DNA from 3 places in the Frankia sp. CeRuru1 genome. Region 2 is predicted to be linked to each of the others. Evidence: riboswitches for the same ligand, from Rfam matches in the RefSeq annotation. Region 2 holds a riboswitch; each other region holds the start of a gene.
What was found. Region 2 has a riboswitch for cobalamin ahead of AC08OP_RS10505 (methylenetetrahydrofolate reductase). Riboswitches for the same ligand answer to the same signal wherever they lie in the genome.

Region 1 (3,268 bases), on a different contig from region 2:
CCCAACGACTGACCTCGACTGCCCCCGACGTCTGCTCCTGACCACGCTCGCCGCACGTCCGGTCCCAGACCAGCGGCGCAGCACCGACCGGTAGCCCGGAAACTGATGCGTCACAACCCATCGGCGCCTCGTCGGCGTGAGGTGGACGGGACGTCGATGACGCGGACGGCGTGCGACGGGCCGGTCGTCTCACGCGAAGAGGCCGGGCCGCCGCGGCCTGGCCTGCGGGTACCGACGGGTGCGTCGGTACGGCGGCCGTGGTGAGCGTCGAGTCCGCTGGTACGGCGGATGCCCTCGGGGCATCGGCGGGCTCGCGGTCGGCGAGTGGGTCATCAACGCCGAGGTGGCGCAGGACTATTGCCGGGACGATCCCGCGCGCCACCTCGAGGAGATCGCCGCCGAGCTGGGGCTGCCCGCGGCGCGGTGGCGTCCCGGCACGGTCAACCTCGTCTGCCTGCTGCCCGTGCTGCTCAGCGACGCGGCCCTGGTCAACGCCGTCGTCACGGCCACCGAGGCGAAGAGCCAGGCGTTGCTGGAAGCCGGCGTTCCCGGCACCGGCACGGCGTCCGACGCCCTCGTGGTGTGCTGCCCCGCCGGCTCCGCTGGTGGACCGCCGGGAGTCGAGTACTGCGGCCCGCGCTCGCGATGGGGAGCCCGCCTGGGCCGTGCCGTCCACGCCGCCGTCGCAGGCGGCGCCGCGTGCTACGCCGCCCGATGGGCGGAGCCCTCAGCCTGACCGCCATGTCCGCCCGGCGGGTCCGAACCCAGATCAGGAGATGCTTCTGTACCGCTCCGCCGGCCGGACGGGGCGGCAGACGGCCCGCGCGCCGACGCCGCGACGGGCTGAGGACGCGGGTGCGGGAGGCTGGGCGCTCGTCGGCGAGGCCGTGAGCGAGACGACCTCACGCCACATGCCGGCTCGTGCCTCCGGCCCCCGGTGCCGTTGCTAGGCTGCTGAGCGCAGCTGGTTCGACCGCCACTCGGTGCCTCGACGAGGTAATGGGTGGTGGGAGACGTGAGAGGGAACCCGGTGGGAATCCGGGACTGCCCCGCAGCGGTGAGTGGGAACGAACACCGTCCGATGCCGCACCTGACGGGTGCGGCGGGACAGCACTGAACTCGTAGCGGCTCGACCGGCCTTGAGCTGGGCGGGCCCGGGGTTTGGGAAGCGACGGCCAGTAGGGAGCCCCGTCCGAACGGATCGGGAAGGCCCACGAGTCCGAAGACCTGCCCGCTGTGCGTGCGCGCGGTCGCGAGCACGCTTGGCTGTGACCTCGTGGGTGGGTCCGCGCCGTCGGCGCCTCTCGGTCGGACTTTCGACGACCAGTCGGGGTGCCGGTGTCGTGCTGGTCTGTTCGCGAGGTCAGGTGGACTCGCGAAGGAGAGCCCATGAGCACGACCGCACCGCTTAGTCGCGCGACGGTGTACGGGTATCCCCGGCAGGGTGCCAATCGGGAGCTGAAGAAGGCGACCGAGGCGTACTGGGCGGGCACGAGCGACGCCGAGCAGTTGCTGGCGGCCACTCGGCAGCTACGCCAGGAGCGCCTGGCCCAGCTGAGGCAGGCCGGGATCGAGGAGATCCCGAGCAACGACTTCTCGCTGTACGACCACGTGCTGGACACCGCCGTCATGCTCGGCGCCATCCCGGCGCGCCACCGTACGGCGGTCCCGGAGGTGAGCACGCCGAAGGGCAGGCTGGACCGCTACTTCGCCATGGCTCGCGGCACCGCGGACGCCGAGCCGCTGGAGATGACGAAGTGGTTCGACACCAACTACCACTACCTGGTGCCCGAGCTCGGCCCCGACACCGACTTCAGCCTGGACGCGGCCAAGCCGCTCGGTGAGTTCGCCGAGGCGAAGGACGCCGGTGTCCTCACCCGGCCGGTGCTGGTCGGCCCGGTGACGTTCCTGCTGCTGGCCAAGGCGGCTCCGGACGCGGGCGAGGGTTTCGAGCCGCTGTCGCTGCTGGACCGGATTCTGCCGCTGTACGCAGACGTGCTGCGCCAGCTGCGGGCCGCCGGGGCCGAGTGGGTCCAGCTCGACGAGCCGGCGCTGGTCCTTGACCAGCCTGCGGCGGTCCTGGAGGCGGTCAGCGGCGCCTACGCAACGCTGACCGCCGCGGCGGACCGGCCGAAGCTGTTGCTGGCCACCTACTTCGACCGGGTCGGTGACGCGCTGCCGGTGCTGCGCGACAGCGCCCTCGACGGCGTCGCGCTCGACTTCGTCGGACCGGCGTCGGCCAACCTGGCGGCCCTTGCCGCCGCCGGCGGCCTCGGCGACAAGCGACTGGTCGCCGGCGTCGTCAACGGGCACAACATCTGGGCCGCCGACCTGGCCGCCACCCTCGACACGATCGAGAGCCTGCGGGGCCTCGCCGGCCGAGTCGACGTCTCGGCCTCCTGCTCCCTGCTGCACGTCCCGCTGGATGTGGTCCTCGAGGGCGACCTGGACCCCGAGATTGCCGGCTGGCTGGCCTTCGCCCGGCAGAAGCTCGACGAGATCGTCACCCTCACCGCCGGCCTCACCTCGGGACGGGACGCCATCGCCGGCGCCCTGCAGACCAACGCCGCGCGTCTCGCCGCCCGGGCCGTGTCGCCGCTCGTGCGGGTCGAGGCGGTGCACCAGCGGGCCGCGGCCGTGACCGGCGCGGACCTGCACCGGGCGAGCCCCTACGAGAAGCGTGACCTGGTCCAGGCGGAGCGGCTGAGCCTGCCGCAGCTGCCGACGACCACTATCGGGTCGTTCCCGCAGACCGCGAGTCTGCGCCAGGCCCGGGCCGCGCTGCGCAACGGGAGCATGTCCCCGGACGGCTACGTCGAGGCGATGCGGACCGAGATCCGCAACGTGATCGCCGCCCAGGAGGAGTTCGGGCTGGACGTGCTGGTGCACGGCGAGCCCGAGCGCAACGACATGGTGCAGTACTTCGGCGAGCAGCTGACCGGGTTCCTCGCGACGACGGACGGCTGGGTGCAGTCGTACGGCTCGCGCTACGTCCGGCCGCCGATCATCCTGGGTGACGTCGTCCGTCCGGAGCCGATGACCGTCGCCTGGGCTACCTACGCCCAGAGCCTCACCGACAAGCCGGTCAAGGGCATGCTCACGGGCCCGGTCACCATGCTGGCCTGGTCGTTCGTCCGCGACGACCAGCCACGGGCCGACACCGCGCGGCAGGTCGCGCTCGCCCTGCGCGACGAGGTGGCCGACCTGGAGGCCGCGGGCATCGGGGTGATCCAGGTCGACGAGCCGGCGCTGCGCGAGACCCTCCCGC
Region 2 (3,268 bases):
CTACCCGGAGTTCTACGACCGCTACCGGGCGGCGATCCGCAACACCTGGACCGTGGAGGAGGTTGACCTGCACACCGACCTCGCCGACCTGCACCGTCTCAGGTCGGCCGAGCGGCATCTGGTCAACCGCCTCGTCGCGTTCTTCGCGACCGGCGACACGATCGTCGCCAACAACCTCGTGCTCAACCTCTACCGGCACCTGAACGCCCCGGAGGCGCGGCTCTACCTGTCCCGCCAACTGTTCGAGGAGGCCGTGCACGTCCAGTTCTACCTGACCCTGCTCGACACCTACCTGCCCGATCCGGACGAGCGGGCCCGCGCGTTCGCCGCCATCGAGAACATCCCGTCGATCCGCGCCAAGGCAGCGTTCTGCTTCCGCTGGATCGACTCCCTCGGCCGCCTCGACCGGCTGCGCACCCGCGCCGACCGGCGGGCCTTCCTGCTCAACCTGATCTGCTTCGCCACCTGCATCGAAGGGCTGTTCTTCTACGGCGCCTTCGCCTACGTCTACTTCCTGCGCTCCCGCGGCCTGCTGCACGGGCTCGCCTCCGGCACCAACTGGGTGTTCCGCGACGAGTCCATGCACATGGGGTTCGCCCTCGACGTGATCCGCACCGTCCGCGCCGAGGAACCCGACCTCGTCGACGCCGACTTCGAGGCCGCGGTGCGGGACATGCTCGCCGAGGCGGTCGACGCTGAAACCGTGTTCGCCGAGGACCTCCTGACCGGTGGGGTCGCCGGGATGACCGTCGCTGACATGCGCACCTACCTGGAGTACGTCGCCGACCGCCGGCTCGGTCAGCTCGGGTTCGCGCCCATGTTCGGGTCGGCCAACCCGTTCTCGTTCCTCGACCTGCAGGACGTGCAGGAGCTGTCGAACTTCTTCGAACGCCGGGTGTCGTCCTACCAGGTCGCCGTGGAGGGTTCGGTCTCCTTCGACGAGGACTTCTGACCGGTCCCGACGGTTTTCGGGAGGCTCGGGTTCCGCGCCCGGGCCTCCCGGCCATTCGACGCCGGCGTGACGGGACCGGTGAGGCGGCCTTGTCGGCGATGTGGGCCGCGCGTAGCCTGAACCGGCCGTGGTGTTCGGGAAGCCGGTGTGACGCCGGCGCGGCCCTCGCCACTGTGTTCGGGAGTCTCCGGCCGTATCCGCGTCCGCGCGGAGGTCACTGGGCTGCTTGTCGGCCTGGGAAGGCCGGTCCGGAGACGCTGTACCCGTCAGCCAGGAGACCGGCCACGGCACCGAGTGACGCTTCCACGAGGTGCTGGAGGACGATCAGCGTGAGCATGCCCGCCTGCCGGCCGGCCACCCCTGGCCGGCCCGTGTACGGCCGCGCCCAGCGTCGACCGGTCAAGGCCGCGCCCGTCCACCGCCCGTCCACGACGGTGAGAACAGGTGCCGACCATGACAGACACTGAGCTGCGCGCCGAGGTGACGACCGTGCCCAGGCAGCGGAGGTCCCCCCTTGCGGCCCGCCCCGCGACGATGAGCGAGTTCCTGTCGACCGGAACGACCTCCTACTCGTTCGAGTTCTTCCCGCCGAAGACGCCCGACGGTGAGCGGGCGCTGTGGACCGCGCTACGCGAGATCGAGGCGCTGCGGCCATCGTTCGTGTCCGTCACCTACGGCGCCGGCGGGTCGACCCGCGAGGGCACGATGCGCATCTGCGAACGGATCGCCACCGAGACGTCACTGACGCCGATCGTGCATCTCACCGCGGTCAACCACGCCCGGGCGGAGCTGCGCCGGATCGTCGGCACGGTCGCCGGTACCGGCGTCCGCAACATCCTGGCGCTGCGCGGCGACCCGCCGGGCGACCCGCTCGGCGAGTGGGTACGCCATCCCAACGGCTTCGAGCACGCGGACGAGCTGGTCACCTTCGTCCGCGGGCTCGGGAACTTCTGCGTCGGCGTCGCGGCGTTCCCGGACAAGCACCCACGCGCCGCCGACCTCGACAGCGACGCCCGCGCCCTGGCCGGCAAGTTCCGCGCCGGGGCCAGCTACGCCATCACCCAGTTCTTCTTCGACGCCGACGCCTACCTCCGGCTGGTCGAGCGGGTCGGCCGGCTGGGCTGCGACGCGCCGATCGTGCCCGGGGTGATGCCGGTGACGAACGTCGCGCAGATCACCCGGATGGCCCAGCTGTCCGGCGCCGCTTTCCCGCCAGCGCTGGCCCGCCGCCTGGAGGCGGTCGCCGACGACCCGGCGGCCGTGCGCCCGGCCTGCACTTCATCACCCTCAACCGCTCCTCGGCGACCCGGGAGGTCTACCGCAACCTCGTCGGCTCAGCTCCCCAGCCGGCGGGCTGAGCGCGACGGCTGTCACGACGAGGCGGGACCAGTCGAGCCGGGTCGCCGGCCAACGCCGGAGACCCGGCGCGAGACGGCGAGCCGGCTGCCAGATCAGGGCTGGATGACGAGCAGGAGCTCGCCGACTTCGACGGAGTCGCCGGTACTGCGGGCGAGTTCGGTGATGGTTCCGGCGGTGGGGCTGGTGACGGCGGCTTCCATCTTCATGGCCTCGACGACGGCCAGCTTGGCGCCCTTCTCGATGGTGTCGCCGACCTTGACCGCGAAGGTGACGATGCCGGGGAGGCTCGCGCCGATATGGCCGGAGTTGGTGGGGTCGGCGCGGCGGGCGGTGGCGGACGCCGAGCTGATGGACTCGTCGCGGACCCGGACGGGGCGGGGCTGGCCGTTGACCCGCAGGTAGAGGGTGCGGATACCGGCGCGGTCGGGATCGCTGATGGTTTCGAGCTCGACGATGATCTCGGCGCCGGGTTCGAGGAAGACGCTGACCGGCTCGCCGGGCAGCAGGCCGTAGAGGAAGGCCTCCGTGGGAATGACCGAGCTGTCGCCGTACTGCTCGACGGCCTTCTCGTAGTCGCGCCACGGGCCGGGGAACAGCAGCCGCGACAGGGTGGCGCGCCGGGCGTCGCCGGCGAGGTAGCCGAGCACACTGGCCGGCAGGTCGTACTTCTCCGGCTCGGTCCGTAGCGTGGCGGGGTCGATGTTCCCGGAGGCGATGAACAGCGCGAGGTCGCCGACGACCTTGCTGGTCGGCGTCACCTTGATTGGCTTGCCGAGCAGCTCGTTGGCGATCGCGTAGCACTCGGTGACCTCGGACCAGCGGTCGCCGAGCCCGAGCGCGATGGCCTGCTGGCGCAGGTTCGTCAGCTGGCCGCCCGGAATCTCGTGCCGGTAGACGGCGCCGGTCGGCGCCCGCAGGCCCGCCTCGAACGGGGCGTACAGGTCGCGGACCGCCTCC
Region 3 (3,268 bases), on a different contig from region 2:
GGATCGCGACCAGGTCGGCGAGCACCAGGTCGGGCCGGGTCACGCCGCGCTCCCAGTAGTCGTTGCCGCCGCCGGGCCCGATGGCCAGGGTGTTCGTCCAGACCTGGCCGCCGGGCTGCGCCGCGGCGAGGGTGCCGTAGCGGGGGTCCTCGGCGACCGCGTCGCCGACCGTGTCCCACTCGCCGTCGGCCAGCCAGACCGGCGCGTCGCCGCCGTCGGCGAACACCGCCTCGAAGCTGAGTTCCAGGCTGCCGGTGTCGGTCTCGTCCTCCCACGGGTAGGTCGCGCCCGCGTCCGACAGCAGCTTGCCGACGTAGCTGCCGCCGGACGGCATGTACCAGGTGCCCTCGTACATCGAGCCGGGCAGCACCTTCACCGGGGTGACCCCGGCGGCGGTCGCCTTGTCCGCGATGGCGGAGTAGTCGGTCTGGATCTGGCCGAAGACCTTGGCGGCCTGCTCCTCGTCGCCGGTGAGCGCCGCCATCACCTTGATCCACTCGGCCCGGCCGAGCGGGTCGCCCTCCAGCCATTCGGCGTTGGCGACGACCGTCACGCCCGCCTTGCGGATCGTCGCGTACTCGGGCGAGTCCGTCCCGTCGGTCATCAGGACGTCGGGGGCGGCGCTGACCACCTTCTCCACGTCGATCTGGTAGTTCGGGGCGTACTCGACGACCTTGCCGGCGTCGATCTGCTCGCGCACCTCAGGGCTGGAGACCAGGCTGGCGCTGGAGACCCCGGTGAGGACGTCGACCGCGTCCAGGTCGACCAGCAGCGGTAGGTGGGTCGTCGACCCGGAGTAGAGGCTGGTGATCGGCACCTCGATCTGCGGGGCGGCGGCGAGGTCTCCGGTCAGCTCCGGTGCCGGCGCGCCGCAGCGCACCAGCACGTACGACTCCGGCTTGCCGTCCGGGTACGGCTCCTTGACCGTGAGTACCTGGTAGCTGTTGTGGTAGGTCAGCGTGACGTTCTTGGCCGCCTCGAACGTCGACTTCACCGGGAAGTAGTCGGTCTCGGCGTTGAACGACGTCACGCACCCGCGCGCGTCGAGGGCTGCGGAGCCACCGGCCTCGTCACCGTCGTCGTCCCCGCAGGCCGCCAGCGAGACCATCGCCAGCACGCCGGCCAGCACCGCAGCGACGGCGGTCCGGCGACGCGGCCGGCCGGGCCGGCGGCGTCGCGACGGCCGCGCGGGCGCGTCGGCAGCGGCTGCCGAAAGCGCGGGATCAGACTCAGCACAAGCAGGCACGCTCACGCGGACCGCCTCTCCAGCACCTCGTGGATGGGTCACTCGATGCCGTGGCCGGTCTCCTGGCTGACGGGTCGACGCCTCCAGGTCAGCCTTCCCAGGCGAACACGCCCAGTGACTTCCGCCGCACCGCGGACCAGACCCGAGACTTCCCGATCACAGTGGCGAGGGCCGCGCCGGCATCACACCGGCTTCCCGAACACCACGGCAACGCCACGCTACGCGACCGGAGCCCAACCGGGCAAGAGGCACAGATCGGCCATCGCCGCGACGACGAGCACACCGGCGGTCAGGACCGGCCCGAGCCGCCGGCGGTCCTTCCCGCCTCGGGCCAGCCCCCGCTCCGGCGGCCGGGCGGGCGGAGCCCGGGGACACGGCTGCCACGGATCGACGTCACACCGACACGGGCCGCGACTACTGGACATAGTATGGTGTCCTACTTTATGGTCCCCTACCAAGGTCCATGGTGTCAGGGAAGCCGGTGTGAATCCGGCGCGGTCCCGCCACTGTGACCGGGGAGCCGGACTCCCGTGATGCCACTGGCCGCGTGCCGGGAAGGCAGGAGTCCGCGCCGATCCGGGAGCCAGGATACCGGCCGTGGGCGACCGTGTACTTCCACGAGGATGGAGTCGGAACGCATGTCAGCCCTGCTTTTTCATGCCCCCTTCCGAGCCGCCCGGCGACATTTCGACTGATTCCCGGCGGCTTTCGCACTCCTTCTTTCTTCACATCCTTCTCCCGGCGCGCCGCGGCCGCCGGGGCGATGCAGGCTGCGCACTTTCGGAAGGTCAGGCGAAATTTCTCATGCGAGAACTCACGCATCACGTCGGCGGAAAGCCGGTCCCGGGCACCTCGGGTCGTTTCGGTGCCGTCTACGACCCGAGTACCGGGCGGGAGCAGGCGCGGGTACCACTGGCGTCGCGCGCAGAGGTGGCCGACGCCGTCGCGGCGGCGGCCGACGCCCAGCCCGGCTGGGCCCGGCTCAACCCCCAGCGCCGGGCCAGGGTGCTGGCGCGCTTCCTCGAACTGGTCCGGGCCGAGCAGGACTCGCTCGCCCGGCTGCTCGCCGCAGAGCACGGCAAGACGGTGGCCGACGCGCACGGCGACATCGAGCGCGGCCTGGAGGTGGTCGAGTTCGCCACCGGCATCCCGCACCTGCTCAAGGGCGAGTACTCGGACGCGGCCGGCACCGGCATCGACGTGTACTCGATGCGCCAGCCCCTCGGGGTCGTCGCCGGGATCACCCCGTTCAACTTCCCTGCGATGATCCCGCTCTGGAAGGCGGCACCGGCGCTGGCCTGCGGTAACGCATTCGTGCTCAAGCCGTCGGAGCGTGACCCCTCGGTGCCGCTGCGGCTGGCGGAGCTGTTCCTGGACGCCGGCCTGCCGCCGGGCGTGTTCAACGTCGTCAACGGCGACAAGGAGGCCGTGGACGCGCTGCTGACGGACCCCCGGGTCGAGGCGGTCGGCTTCGTCGGGTCGTCCGACATCGCCCAGTACGTCTACGCCACCGCCGCCGCGCACGGCAAGCGGGCGCAGTGCTTCGGCGGGGCGAAGAACCACATGGTCGTCATGCCGGACGCGGACCTCGACCACGCGGTGGAGTCCCTGGTCGGCGCCGGCTACGGGTCGGCTGGCGAGCGCTGCATGGCGATCTCGGTCGCCGTCCCGGTGGGCGAGGCGACGGCGGACGCCCTGGTCGAGCGGCTCGCCGCGCGGGTCACGGCGCTGCGGATCGGGCCGGCGCTGGACGACGCCACCGAGATCGGCCCGCTGGTCACCCCCGCGGCCGTGGCCCGGGTCCGCGACTACCTCAGCTCCGGCGTCGAGGAGGGCGCGAGCCTGGTCGTCGACGGCAGCGGCAACCCGCTCGCGGGCACCGAGCACGAGCAGGGCTTCTACCTCGGCGCGTCGCTGTTCGACCACGTCACCCCGGCGATGCGGATCTACCGGGAGGAGATCTTCGGCCCGGTGCTCTCGGTCGTGCGCGCCGCCGACTACGAGGAGGCGCTGCGGCTGCCG

Region 1: it holds a riboswitch for cobalamin, as region 2 does, so the genes downstream of both, metE (5-methyltetrahydropteroyltriglutamate--homocysteine S-methyltransferase) here and AC08OP_RS10505 (methylenetetrahydrofolate reductase) in region 2, are expected to answer to the same signal.
Region 3: it holds a riboswitch for cobalamin, as region 2 does, so the genes downstream of both, AC08OP_RS13655 (CoA-acylating methylmalonate-semialdehyde dehydrogenase) here and AC08OP_RS10505 (methylenetetrahydrofolate reductase) in region 2, are expected to answer to the same signal.

What each region holds. Positions count from the first base shown of each region.
Region 1 is NZ_CDWWEW010000168.1:382-3,649, forward strand. It holds gene AC08OP_RS13560 (hypothetical protein) at 1-94, shown strand, start outside; gene AC08OP_RS13565 (adenosylcobinamide amidohydrolase) at 239-736, shown strand; cobalamin riboswitch at 965-1,249, shown strand; gene metE (5-methyltetrahydropteroyltriglutamate--homocysteine S-methyltransferase) at 1,390-3,268, shown strand, end outside.
Region 2 is NZ_CDWWEW010000110.1:6,307-9,574, forward strand. It holds gene AC08OP_RS10500 (ribonucleotide-diphosphate reductase subunit beta) at 1-952, shown strand, start outside; cobalamin riboswitch at 1,064-1,253, shown strand; partial or broken gene AC08OP_RS10505 (methylenetetrahydrofolate reductase) at 1,487-2,310, shown strand; partial or broken gene AC08OP_RS10510 (ATP-binding protein) at 2,404-3,268, opposite strand, start outside.
Region 3 is NZ_CDWWEW010000170.1:2,174-5,441, forward strand. It holds gene AC08OP_RS13650 (ABC transporter substrate-binding protein) at 1-1,252, opposite strand, end outside; cobalamin riboswitch at 1,282-1,468, opposite strand; cobalamin riboswitch at 1,674-1,860, shown strand; gene AC08OP_RS13655 (CoA-acylating methylmalonate-semialdehyde dehydrogenase) at 2,051-3,268, shown strand, end outside.